DNA from 3 places in the Neobacillus sp. NPDC093127 genome. Region 2 is predicted to be linked to each of the others. Evidence: riboswitches for the same ligand, from Rfam matches in the RefSeq annotation. Region 2 holds a riboswitch; each other region holds the start of a gene.
The links. A riboswitch is a leader RNA that binds a small molecule or an ion and turns the genes downstream of it on or off. The one in region 2 is predicted to bind S-adenosylmethionine.

Region 1 (3,281 bases), on a different contig from region 2:
AGCTGCCCTGCTCTTTTTTTCAATAACCTCCAAAAACGGCTGATTCGCATATGTCTGAATCAGAAGCTTATTCGGACAGGATAAGAATGATCCGATGCTGTTATGCTGTATGCTTTACAAGTTTTGGATTTCGCTGCATGGAGACAAGTAAAATAAAACCGCTGATAACCAATAAGGCACTTGTACTGATAAATACCGCGGAAAATCCAAAGGAGCCGGATACGAATCCACCTAATAACGGCCCGATGATATTCCCAAGGAACCTTAAACTAGTATTGTAGCCAAGTACCTCCCCTTGCATCGCAATCGGTGCTTCTTGGCGGATATAAGCAATCCGCACAGGAATAATGCCGCCAATCGTGACACCGAGAGCGAAGCGGATGATGACAAGCTGCCAAAAACTTGTAACGGCTGCTCCCGGCAGGTAGACAATTCCCGCCAAGAAAAGAAGAATGATCAGTATTTTGATATAGCCATACTTATCAGCAATTTTCCCCCAATTCCTCGACATCATTAAATTCCCTAGACCTGCGGCGGAAAACGCAATCCCTGAATAAAAGGCAATATTTGCTGGGCCGTGCAGATTACTAACAAATAAGGACAAAATCGGTTGGATGCTAAAGTGTGCAATCTGGACAAGAGCAGAGATTAGCAGCACGGTTAATAATACGGGATTGCGCGTAATATGCTTCAATACTTCCTTGCTTGAATAATGGGATTTTGTGCCCTTTTTGGCTTCAAGTAGAAATTCTTTTGTGGCAATGACAAGGAGGGCCGAGATGAATATGGAAATGGAGGTCCACTTAAAGGTGGTGGAATAGCCAAGGGAATCTGCCAATATTCCGCCTAACATCGGCCCTAACAACGAACCAGTGATGCTCCCGGTTTGCAATGTCCCAAGGACCCTTCCGGCAACCTGTTTCGGTGTTTGCGTTGAAATAAAAGCTTGTGACATCGGGATAAATCCCGAAAAGAATCCCATGAAAAACCGGAGCATAAATAGCTGCCAAACGGAATGGACATAGCCTATAAGAAAAATCGATAAGGCCATTCCTAATCCGGAAAAGATTAGAATTTTTTTCCTCCCAAAGCGGTCGCCAATTCTTCCCCAAATAGGTGAGAAAAGGAAGGCGGATACAAATGTAATTGCAAATGTTAACCCTGACCAATGTTGGACATATGTTTCGGAAAAATCACCAAATGACTCAATGTACAACGAAATAAACGGCATAACCATCGTCATACTTCCGGCTACAAAGAAGTTGGCAAACCACATGATCAGTAAATTACGTTTTGCACTTTCCTGCTGGTTCAAGTAATTAACACTTCTTTCTAAAATTTATTTCGATTTACTAAATATTATCATACCGAAATTTCAATTGTTTATAAAGCGATAGCACTTAAATTGAAACTTGTGTTATTTTTCCCTAAATGTAGGGGTTTTGGATATCACTTTATTAAAAATATTCAAAACACTATTGACAACTTGTTAATAGGAGTTTAAATTAAGTTTAATACTTTAAATGAATAATACGTTCTCTTATCAAGAGTGGCAGAGGGACTGGCCCGATGACGCCCAGCAACCGTTCCGACAAGGAATTGGTGCTAAATCCTGCAAAACAAGTAATTGTTTTGAGAGATAAGAGAGGAGTAATCCGTCTATTTGTGATGAAACCTCTCTTTTCTGGAGAGGTTTTTTATTTTACATAAAAGCTAACCTTTCCAATAGGAATAATGTGTTAATTGGTAAGAAGTAAAAAGGGGGAGTTTCAAAGATGAAAAGGAATTTATTAAAAACTACGCTCGTATCAGCATTGGCAGCAACTCTATTACTCACAGGCTGTGCTTCAGGTGGAGAAACAAAACAAACAAGCAGCAATAAAAAGGTTTCCCTTGAAGGGGTACCGGAGGCATTTTCCAAAGGTGATCAGTTGAAAATCAAGGTCATCCGTAAAATTGGCGGTGACGACCATACAGCCCAATTCTTAGCCGGGGCAAAAGAAGAAGGAGAATCATTGGGGATAAAGGTAGACGTGTTTACAGCAAATGGGGACACAGCGAAATTCCACGATGCCATCAATCAGGCATTAGATCAGAATTATGATGGATTTATCATTTCACACGGTGACGACGATGCCACTGTAAACGATGTAAAGAAAATCGTAGAAAAAGGAAAAAGTGTAGTTGCATTTGACTCGAATCCGAACTTGGCGAATGTTGAAGGCGTGACGCTTACCTCTCAGGATGATGAAGCATTAGCAACCTTAGCTCTAGACCAGCTCATAAAGGATACGAAGGGTAAAGCTAATATTGCTTATCTTTGGGTAGATGGCTTCCCGCCAATGGTCCGTCGGAACAAAGTTTATCAGGACGTGCTTGCGAAAAACCCCGGGCTTAAAGAAGTGGAACGATTTGGCGTAGCGGCAGCGGATACAAGTGTGCAAACGCAAAATGCTGTTGCAGCGATGTTGAACAAATACCCTAAGGGCAAACTTGACGCAATCTTTGCTACGTGGGATGCCTTTGCGATTGGCGCTGCACGTGCGCTTAAAGAAGCAGGTCGTGAAGAAGTGAAAATCTATGGAATTGATGTTTCCAATGCGGACTTGCAGGATATCCAAAGAAAAGGCAGTGCCTGGAAGTATACAGCCGCTGTCGATCCTAAATTAATCGGCGCTGTCGACATGAGATTACTTGCGAAAAAACTGGCTGGCGAAGAAACACCTAAAACCTATGACTTAGAAGCATCACTTGTTTCCCAAAAAAATCTTCAGGACTCTAAGGATCCAGTGAACATGGTTAATCTTTCAAAAATCATCCCGAGCTGGGGCCAGTCCACGGCCTTTGAAGAAGATTGGATGAAAACGTTGAAGAAGCATTATAAAAAGTAATTTAGGCTGGCACTCTCTTTTTCTATCGATTAAGGGAGTGTCGTTTTGATAGGGGGTGGCATTTTGACGAGTTCAACTTTGGCAATGAAAAATATCTCAATTGAATTTCCAGGCGTGAAGGCGTTAAACCAGGTCAATTTTTCGATGGAAACGGGGAAAATTCATGCCTTAATAGGGGCAAATGGTGCGGGAAAATCAACGTTAATGAAGGTTCTTTCCGGAGCCTATGACCACTATACCGGCGAGATAACGATGAATGGGCAAGACCTGAAAATTCGTTCCCCGAAAAATGCCCAGAATGCTGGTATTCAAATTGTTTATCAGGAGGTAGATACGGCCCTTATTCCTTATTTAACCGTGGCTGAAAATATCATGCTGCTGGACACCGTT
Region 2 (3,281 bases):
TCCGGTATTAATACTTTAAAAATAATATGGCCATGGGTTGCCCCCATCGATTGCGATGCCTCAATCACACCTTTATCGATTTCCCTAAGCGCAATTTCTACCATTCGCGCATAAAAAGGGGCTGCACCAATAATGAGGGCTGGAAGCGCCGCATTTGCCCCAAGTATCGTCCCAAGCAATAATTTTGTAAAGGGAATTAATAAAACTACTAAGATAATAAAGGGAATCGATCTGAAAATATTGACAAAGCCGGCAACAACGACATTAACGGTCCGATTGGCCCAAATATTCCCTTTATCTGTTAAAAACAGCAGCAGACCAAGTAACAATCCTAAAACAAATGTCGCAAACACGGAAATGGAAGTCATATAGATCGTTTCACGTGTTGCTTCAAATAATTTGTCCCACTTTACCATTTCCATAAAATCAGCCATTACTGATCACCTCCACGCCAACTTGCTGTGAGTGAATATAATCGATGGCCTTCTCTATTTCGCTTACTTGCCCATCCAAGTGAATAAATAATGTACCGTATGATCCGTTTTGCGTGTGTGAAATTTTCCCTTGAAGAATATTGACAACCACATCAAAATTCCTAATTACATTTGTGATTAATGGCTGTTCTGTTGTCTCCCCAACGAACGAGAGCTGAACCACACGACCATGCGGATAAAGTTCGAGTAGATGTTGGGTTGTTTCCTTCGTTTCTTCCGGTTCGGTTACCTGCTGGACAAATCGTTTCGTAATCGGCTGCTCCGGGTGTTTAAACACATCTAGCACCGGACCAAGCTCAACGACGCTCCCGCTTTCCATGACCGCTACCCGGTGGCAAATCTTTCGGATGACATGCATTTCATGCGTAATCAAGACAATGGTTAACCCGAGCCGCTTATTAATATCGACTAACAAATCCAAAATCGAATCGGTCGTTTGCGGATCGAGCGCGGAGGTTGCTTCATCACAAAGCAATACCTTTGGATTGTTGGCAAGTGCCCTTGCAATTCCGACGCGCTGCTTTTGACCGCCGCTTAGCTGGGAAGGATAGGCGTTTTCCCTGCCTTCGAGACCAACTAGTGTAATAAGTTCCTGCACTCGTTTGTTTCTTTGGGAGCTATTTACCCCAGCAATTTCTAATGGAAAAGCAATATTTTCACTTACGGTCCTTGACCACAGCAAGTTAAAATGCTGGAAAATCATGCTGATTTCCTGACGTGCTTTTCGGAGCTCGGCACCCTTTATCTTCGAAATCACCCGGCCGGCTACCGTAACGGTTCCATCTGTTGGCAGCTCGAGTCCATTTAACATCCGGATTAACGTACTTTTCCCGGCACCGCTATATCCAATCACTCCGAAAATTTCGCCGTCTTGTATTTCCAGGTTTACATCATCAACTGCCTTTAAATGTCCCTGTTTTGAAGGAAAAATTTTACTGACGTTTTTTATCGATATCACTTGAATCACCTGCTTCTTATCCAATTTACAGATTCTTGTTTATAGAGTTAGACTGTTATCAAGAAAAGATTCTTTTTTTAGGCTGTGTTAAAGAATATTGTTGATTTTGAGCACAATGTTGATTGGAGTGGAAGGCGCGAGACTCCTGCGGGAGCAGCGGGACAGGTGAGACCCCGCAGGCGCTTTAGCGCCGAGGAGGCTCACCGCCCGCCCCGCGGAAAGCGAAGCGCCTGGAACGGAAATCAACATTCACTTTTAACACAGCCTTTTTTAAAAATAAAAAGCCTCTCTGCACAGGCAGAAAGGCATCATTAAAACAATCCTTTCTCCCATCTCCCAAAGCAATCGCTTTGTGTGAATTGGCACCATTTCAATAATAAATATTGACGGTTGCCGGGCTTCATCGGGCACATCCCTCCACCTCTCTTGATAAGAGCTTACAGCATTCTATATTCAATTAACACGTAAAATTATTTAAGTTATGATATTACGAGTGCTATCGTATCATGGATAAAAAGCAGTGTCAAGAACAAAAAGCGGAAGCGCCCTGCTCAGCGGCGTATGGCCTGGAGCGCTCCAACTGAGATAAAGGAAACACGGAGAGCTTCGCTGCCCGATGTTGACTTATCGTAGGGCGGAGCGCGAAGGACATTAGCCGCTAGGGCGCTGGAGCTGGATTCAGAGAACCTGGTCAAAGTTATCCACTCCTAAATGAATCTATGGTTTCCTATACAACGAGAATTTATTTGGAAAATGATATCAGTTGAATTTAGGCATTTGTTTTTAGGGAAGCTAAGCCGGTTGCTGTTTCAATCGCTGATTCGAGATCTTCGATTAAATCCTCGACATTTTCAATCCCAATGGATAGCCGAATTAAATCCTCTGATACCCCCGCAGACTTAAGCCCTTCCGCATCTAATTGCTGATGAGTGGTGCTTGCCGGGTGAATGATTAAGCTTTTCGCATCGCCAACATTGGCAACATGGGCCCAGAGCGTAATCGCATCAATCAATTTAGCCCCTGCCTCTTTGCCACCTTTAATCCCAAAGACAACCATGGAACCGGCACCTTTTGGCAAATACTTTTGCGCTAATTCATGATCTGGATGTGATGGATGTCCTGGGTATGAAACCCATTCCACTGCAGGGTGATTAACTAAGTAATCCACCACTTCCTTCGTATTGGCAACATGCTCTTTCATCCGTACATGAAGTGTCTCAAGACCAAGTGTGAACTGGAAAGCATTTTGCGGGCTTAGTGCCGGTCCCAGGTCACGTAATAGCTGGACGCGTGCTTTGATAATATAGGCGACCGCACCTAAGGCTTCAGCGTAAACGAGATCATGATAGCTCGCATCTGGTGTGGTGAAACCAGGGAATTTCGGCGAATTCCAGTCAAACTTCCCGCCATCGACAATCACACCGCCAGTTGACGTGCCATTTCCCAACAGCCATTTTGTTGCCGAGTGAACGACAATGTCTGCACCATACTCAATTGGCCGGCAAAGATATGGTGTCGCAAAGGTATTGTCAATAATTAATGGTACCCCCGCCTCATGAGCAATATCCGCTACCTTTTCAATATCGAGTACGCGTAAGCTCGGATTCCCAATCGTTTCAGCGAAAACCGCTTTTGTCTTTTCAGTAATCGCCGTGCGGAAATTTTCAGGATTATCCGGGTTGACAAATTTCACGTTAATTCCGTATTTAGGAAGGGTAACGGCAAATAAATTATAGGTTCCGCCATAGAGATTCGAGGCAGAGACAATTTCATCGCCTGCTTCGGCAATATTTAAAATCGCAAGTGTGATTGCCGCCATGCCGCTGGCA
Region 3 (3,281 bases), on a different contig from region 2:
GCTTCGTAATAAAGGACTGTCCTTCAAAGCTTTTAGCTGCCTGTAAAATGTTTTGTGTTCCAACCGCTGCAATTGTTTTTGGAGTCTTAACACCATACTTGTTTAACTCTAAATATTGTAAAACCTTACTTACCTCTAGCTTTAGAGCACTCGTTCCATTTAACACCGTACGTCCATGTGCTTCAAGCCAAGCCAATACTTGCCCAGAAAATTCAGCTGCAAAACGATGATCACGTGTATGAGAAGATGCACTCATTCGGCTATAGAAGATTCCTTCTGGCGGCTCTTTTGATAAATCTAGCGTTCCTTCGTCCAAATGCCATTCTTCATAAGGAACACCAAGTTCCGCTAACCTTTTTGTTAAATGAACTGTCCACTCACTATTTTCATGTATCACATATACCTTGCTCATCATTATGTCCCCTCACTAGTTCTTTATTAAACTACGTTTTTGTTCAACTAACGGTATAACCTGCTTTGCAAAGCGTTCCATTTCCTCTAATTGAGGTGAAAATTGCAATAGCAATAAATCTATGCCAGCTTCTTCATATTGTAAAATTCGATCTGCAATTTGCTCAGGTGTTCCTACTAAGTTCGGTCGCAGGCCGCGATTGGATACAGAGTAATCCTGTAATTGGATTTGTTGCTCTAATTGTGATTTAGTAGTGAAATCTTTAAAGCCAGCATATCCGCTAGTGTCTTTCACAGTCGTGATTTTTTCAAGCTCAGCCAGAGCCTCTTCTTCTGTATCACGGCAAATAACATAAGCAGCCATGCCAAATGAACTAAATGGCGCACTGCCAGTTTGTTCACGGCGTGCCCTCATATCGGTTATTTTTTGATCAATCTCTTCAACTGTACCACCGTGCATAACATAAGCATCACATTTTTCCGCTATGGTTTGCTTACCTTTTTCACTTTCACCGCCTGCATAAAGAATCGGGTTTGGTCCTTGAACAGGTTTCGGTGCAAGCTTCGCATCCTTTAATTCGTAATATTGACCAGAATAATTGAAGGTTTCTTCTGTCCATAAACCTTTTAGTACATCAATAAACTCTTCGGTACGAGCGTAACGCTCATCATGTTCTGTAAAAATACCCCCATATTGACGTGCTTCTTCTGCCCACCAAGCAGAAACAACGTTAAGAGTAAAACGCCCATTACTGATTTGATCAATATTTGCTGCCATTTTGGCCGCTACAGCAGGATTATGAAAACCAGGGCGAATCGCAGTCATAATTTCAATTTTTTCCGTCACTGCTGCAAGGGCTGCTGCTGTAGACCAAGCTTCAAGTGAGTCATGCTCCGGTCCTTTTATATCATTTAAATATAATTCAGCTATTAAGGTAGTTGAGTATCCCCATTTTTCAGCAGATTGTATTACTTTCTTTGCATAATCAAAGGTAGGCGGCATATTTTCATTCTCCACATTACGTAACCAGCCTCCAAAAATCGGTAACCAAAAACCATATTTCATTTGTATTCTCTCCTCTACTATTCTAATTCTATAGTTTTCCTATTATTTAAGTTGGATTTATGTATAAATTAAAAACTCTCCTCCTAAGAAGAGAGTTTTATTACCCTCTTCTCATCTTTCAAGCAGTGTGCTTGATGGAATTGGCACAGTATTCATAAGAACCTGCTGCCGAGGCTTCAAAGGGCCAGTCCCTCCACCTCTCTGGATAAGAAGAAAAATGTACATTCAATTTTTTAATTAACTAAAGTGATAATAGTTTAAATTTATCAAATTGTCAATCAAATATTTCTAAACTCTAAATAACTACTTATAGACACGGAAAGGTTTTAAAGTTTAGTTCGGTTGCTAAATGTTTTTCATCAAATGAAAATGGAAATGCGTTCTCCCTTTGACAATCTTGAACTAGGTTTAATGACTTGTTCATTTAATTGAATCGTTCCTTTTTCAATCTTTCCTATGATCTGTGATCGACTCCAATCCTCAATTTGGTTTGCAAGCACTTTATCAATTCGATGTTTTCCTATCACATCATCTAGTACAATGTGTATCACCTTTACTCCTTGTTCTGCTAAGCTGGTTATTGGTATGGCTGACATAATTGAATATTCTTCTTTCTGCTCCTCAATTTCAGCAACATGCTCAGAGAACGTTTTATAAATAGCTAACTTTTTGTTCCACGTATGATTTTTTTCGCATTTATAAATCGCATATTTGTATATGCTTTTTCCGTTTGCGTTATGCCTTCGCACATTGGTGTCCGTAAAAACTGATAATCTGCCACACATTTTGCAGTGCTTCTTTACAGCTCGTTCTGGTATTTGAGAAAGTTTCCAGTGGAATGCTATATTTAACATTAATCCTTCACCTCTTAATAAGATAAAGGAACGCAAGCATCTATTTGGATATCTTGCAGCGAGGTATAAAATTAAATTGAAAAAATTAAAAAGGAGATCCTACACAAGGACCTCCTTTCGCATCGAGACTACAGGGTTGCTTGGTTCCTTTGTAATGAGAAAAATGGGCATACTACCCCCTGAGAAAAAAACATTGTTTTTTGAGGGTGATGCTATCCAATTTATTGATCATTACAAAGTAAATTTTGGCATACGTGTTCTCCTGTATCCTTTCTATCCAAATAGAGTTATTCTCATTTTACCGCATAATTACATTTAAATGCAAACGTTTACTTTCTTCTATCCCAAGTAACTCCTCAAAATCCCATTAGTCAGCCCTCATTATCTTATCTCACTATTCTGCTTCGATAGTACAAAAAGGAAAAAGACCGCCGCAGCGACCTTCAACCTAAACTAACGACCCGATAGTTTAAGAAAAAATCTTTAAAGTTGGATATCTAAATCATTTAAAGTCCCATTCAATAATTATCTGATTTTCTCCGCCAACTCTAAAATAATTCCCTCTGGACCACGAACGTAGCATAGCTTATAACTTTCTTCATATTGCTGTATCTCACTAAAGACTTCTGTGCCCTTCTTTTTCAATTTTGCAACAATAGCTTCAATATCTTCAACAGCAAAGCAAATATGTCGGATACCCAGCGTATTTGCAAAAGGTTGCTGAATATCTTTTTCATCTGACGGCGTATAAAATTTGACTAGCTCTATCCATGCCTGACCATCTGGCATCCCCAATCCTACACATGCCGTTTTAACATCATTAAGCCCAACTATTCTGTCCAACTGTTCTCCATCCAATTCCCATTCCGCTTGCACTTCAAGTCCTAAATCAAGAAAAAACGCTTTAGCCTCTGAAATATTATTTACGTTTATACTCACATGATCTATTC

Region 1: another riboswitch for S-adenosylmethionine. It lies ahead of ACIQCO_RS16455 (sugar ABC transporter substrate-binding protein); the one in region 2 lies ahead of ACIQCO_RS04470 (methionine ABC transporter ATP-binding protein).
Region 3: another riboswitch for S-adenosylmethionine. It lies ahead of ACIQCO_RS18265 (LLM class flavin-dependent oxidoreductase); the one in region 2 lies ahead of ACIQCO_RS04470 (methionine ABC transporter ATP-binding protein).

Annotation. Positions count from the first base shown of each region.
Region 1 covers NZ_JBIVOP010000012.1:8,149-11,429, forward strand. The annotation lists gene ACIQCO_RS16450 (MFS transporter) at 101-1,276, opposite strand; SAM riboswitch class I at 1,538-1,646, shown strand; gene ACIQCO_RS16455 (sugar ABC transporter substrate-binding protein) at 1,776-2,891, shown strand; gene ACIQCO_RS16460 (sugar ABC transporter ATP-binding protein) at 2,976-3,281, shown strand, end outside.
Region 2 covers NZ_JBIVOP010000002.1:264,964-268,244, reverse strand. The annotation lists gene ACIQCO_RS04475 (methionine ABC transporter permease) at 1-434, opposite strand, end outside; gene ACIQCO_RS04470 (methionine ABC transporter ATP-binding protein) at 427-1,452, opposite strand; SAM riboswitch class I at 1,779-1,888, opposite strand; gene ACIQCO_RS04465 (O-acetylhomoserine aminocarboxypropyltransferase/cysteine synthase family protein) at 2,222-3,281, opposite strand, start outside.
Region 3 covers NZ_JBIVOP010000014.1:14,254-17,534, forward strand. The annotation lists gene ACIQCO_RS18260 (ATP-grasp domain-containing protein) at 1-412, opposite strand, end outside; gene ACIQCO_RS18265 (LLM class flavin-dependent oxidoreductase) at 428-1,477, opposite strand; SAM riboswitch class I at 1,586-1,689, opposite strand; gene ACIQCO_RS18270 (S4 domain-containing protein) at 1,837-2,331, opposite strand; gene ACIQCO_RS18275 (VOC family protein) at 2,857-3,281, opposite strand, start outside.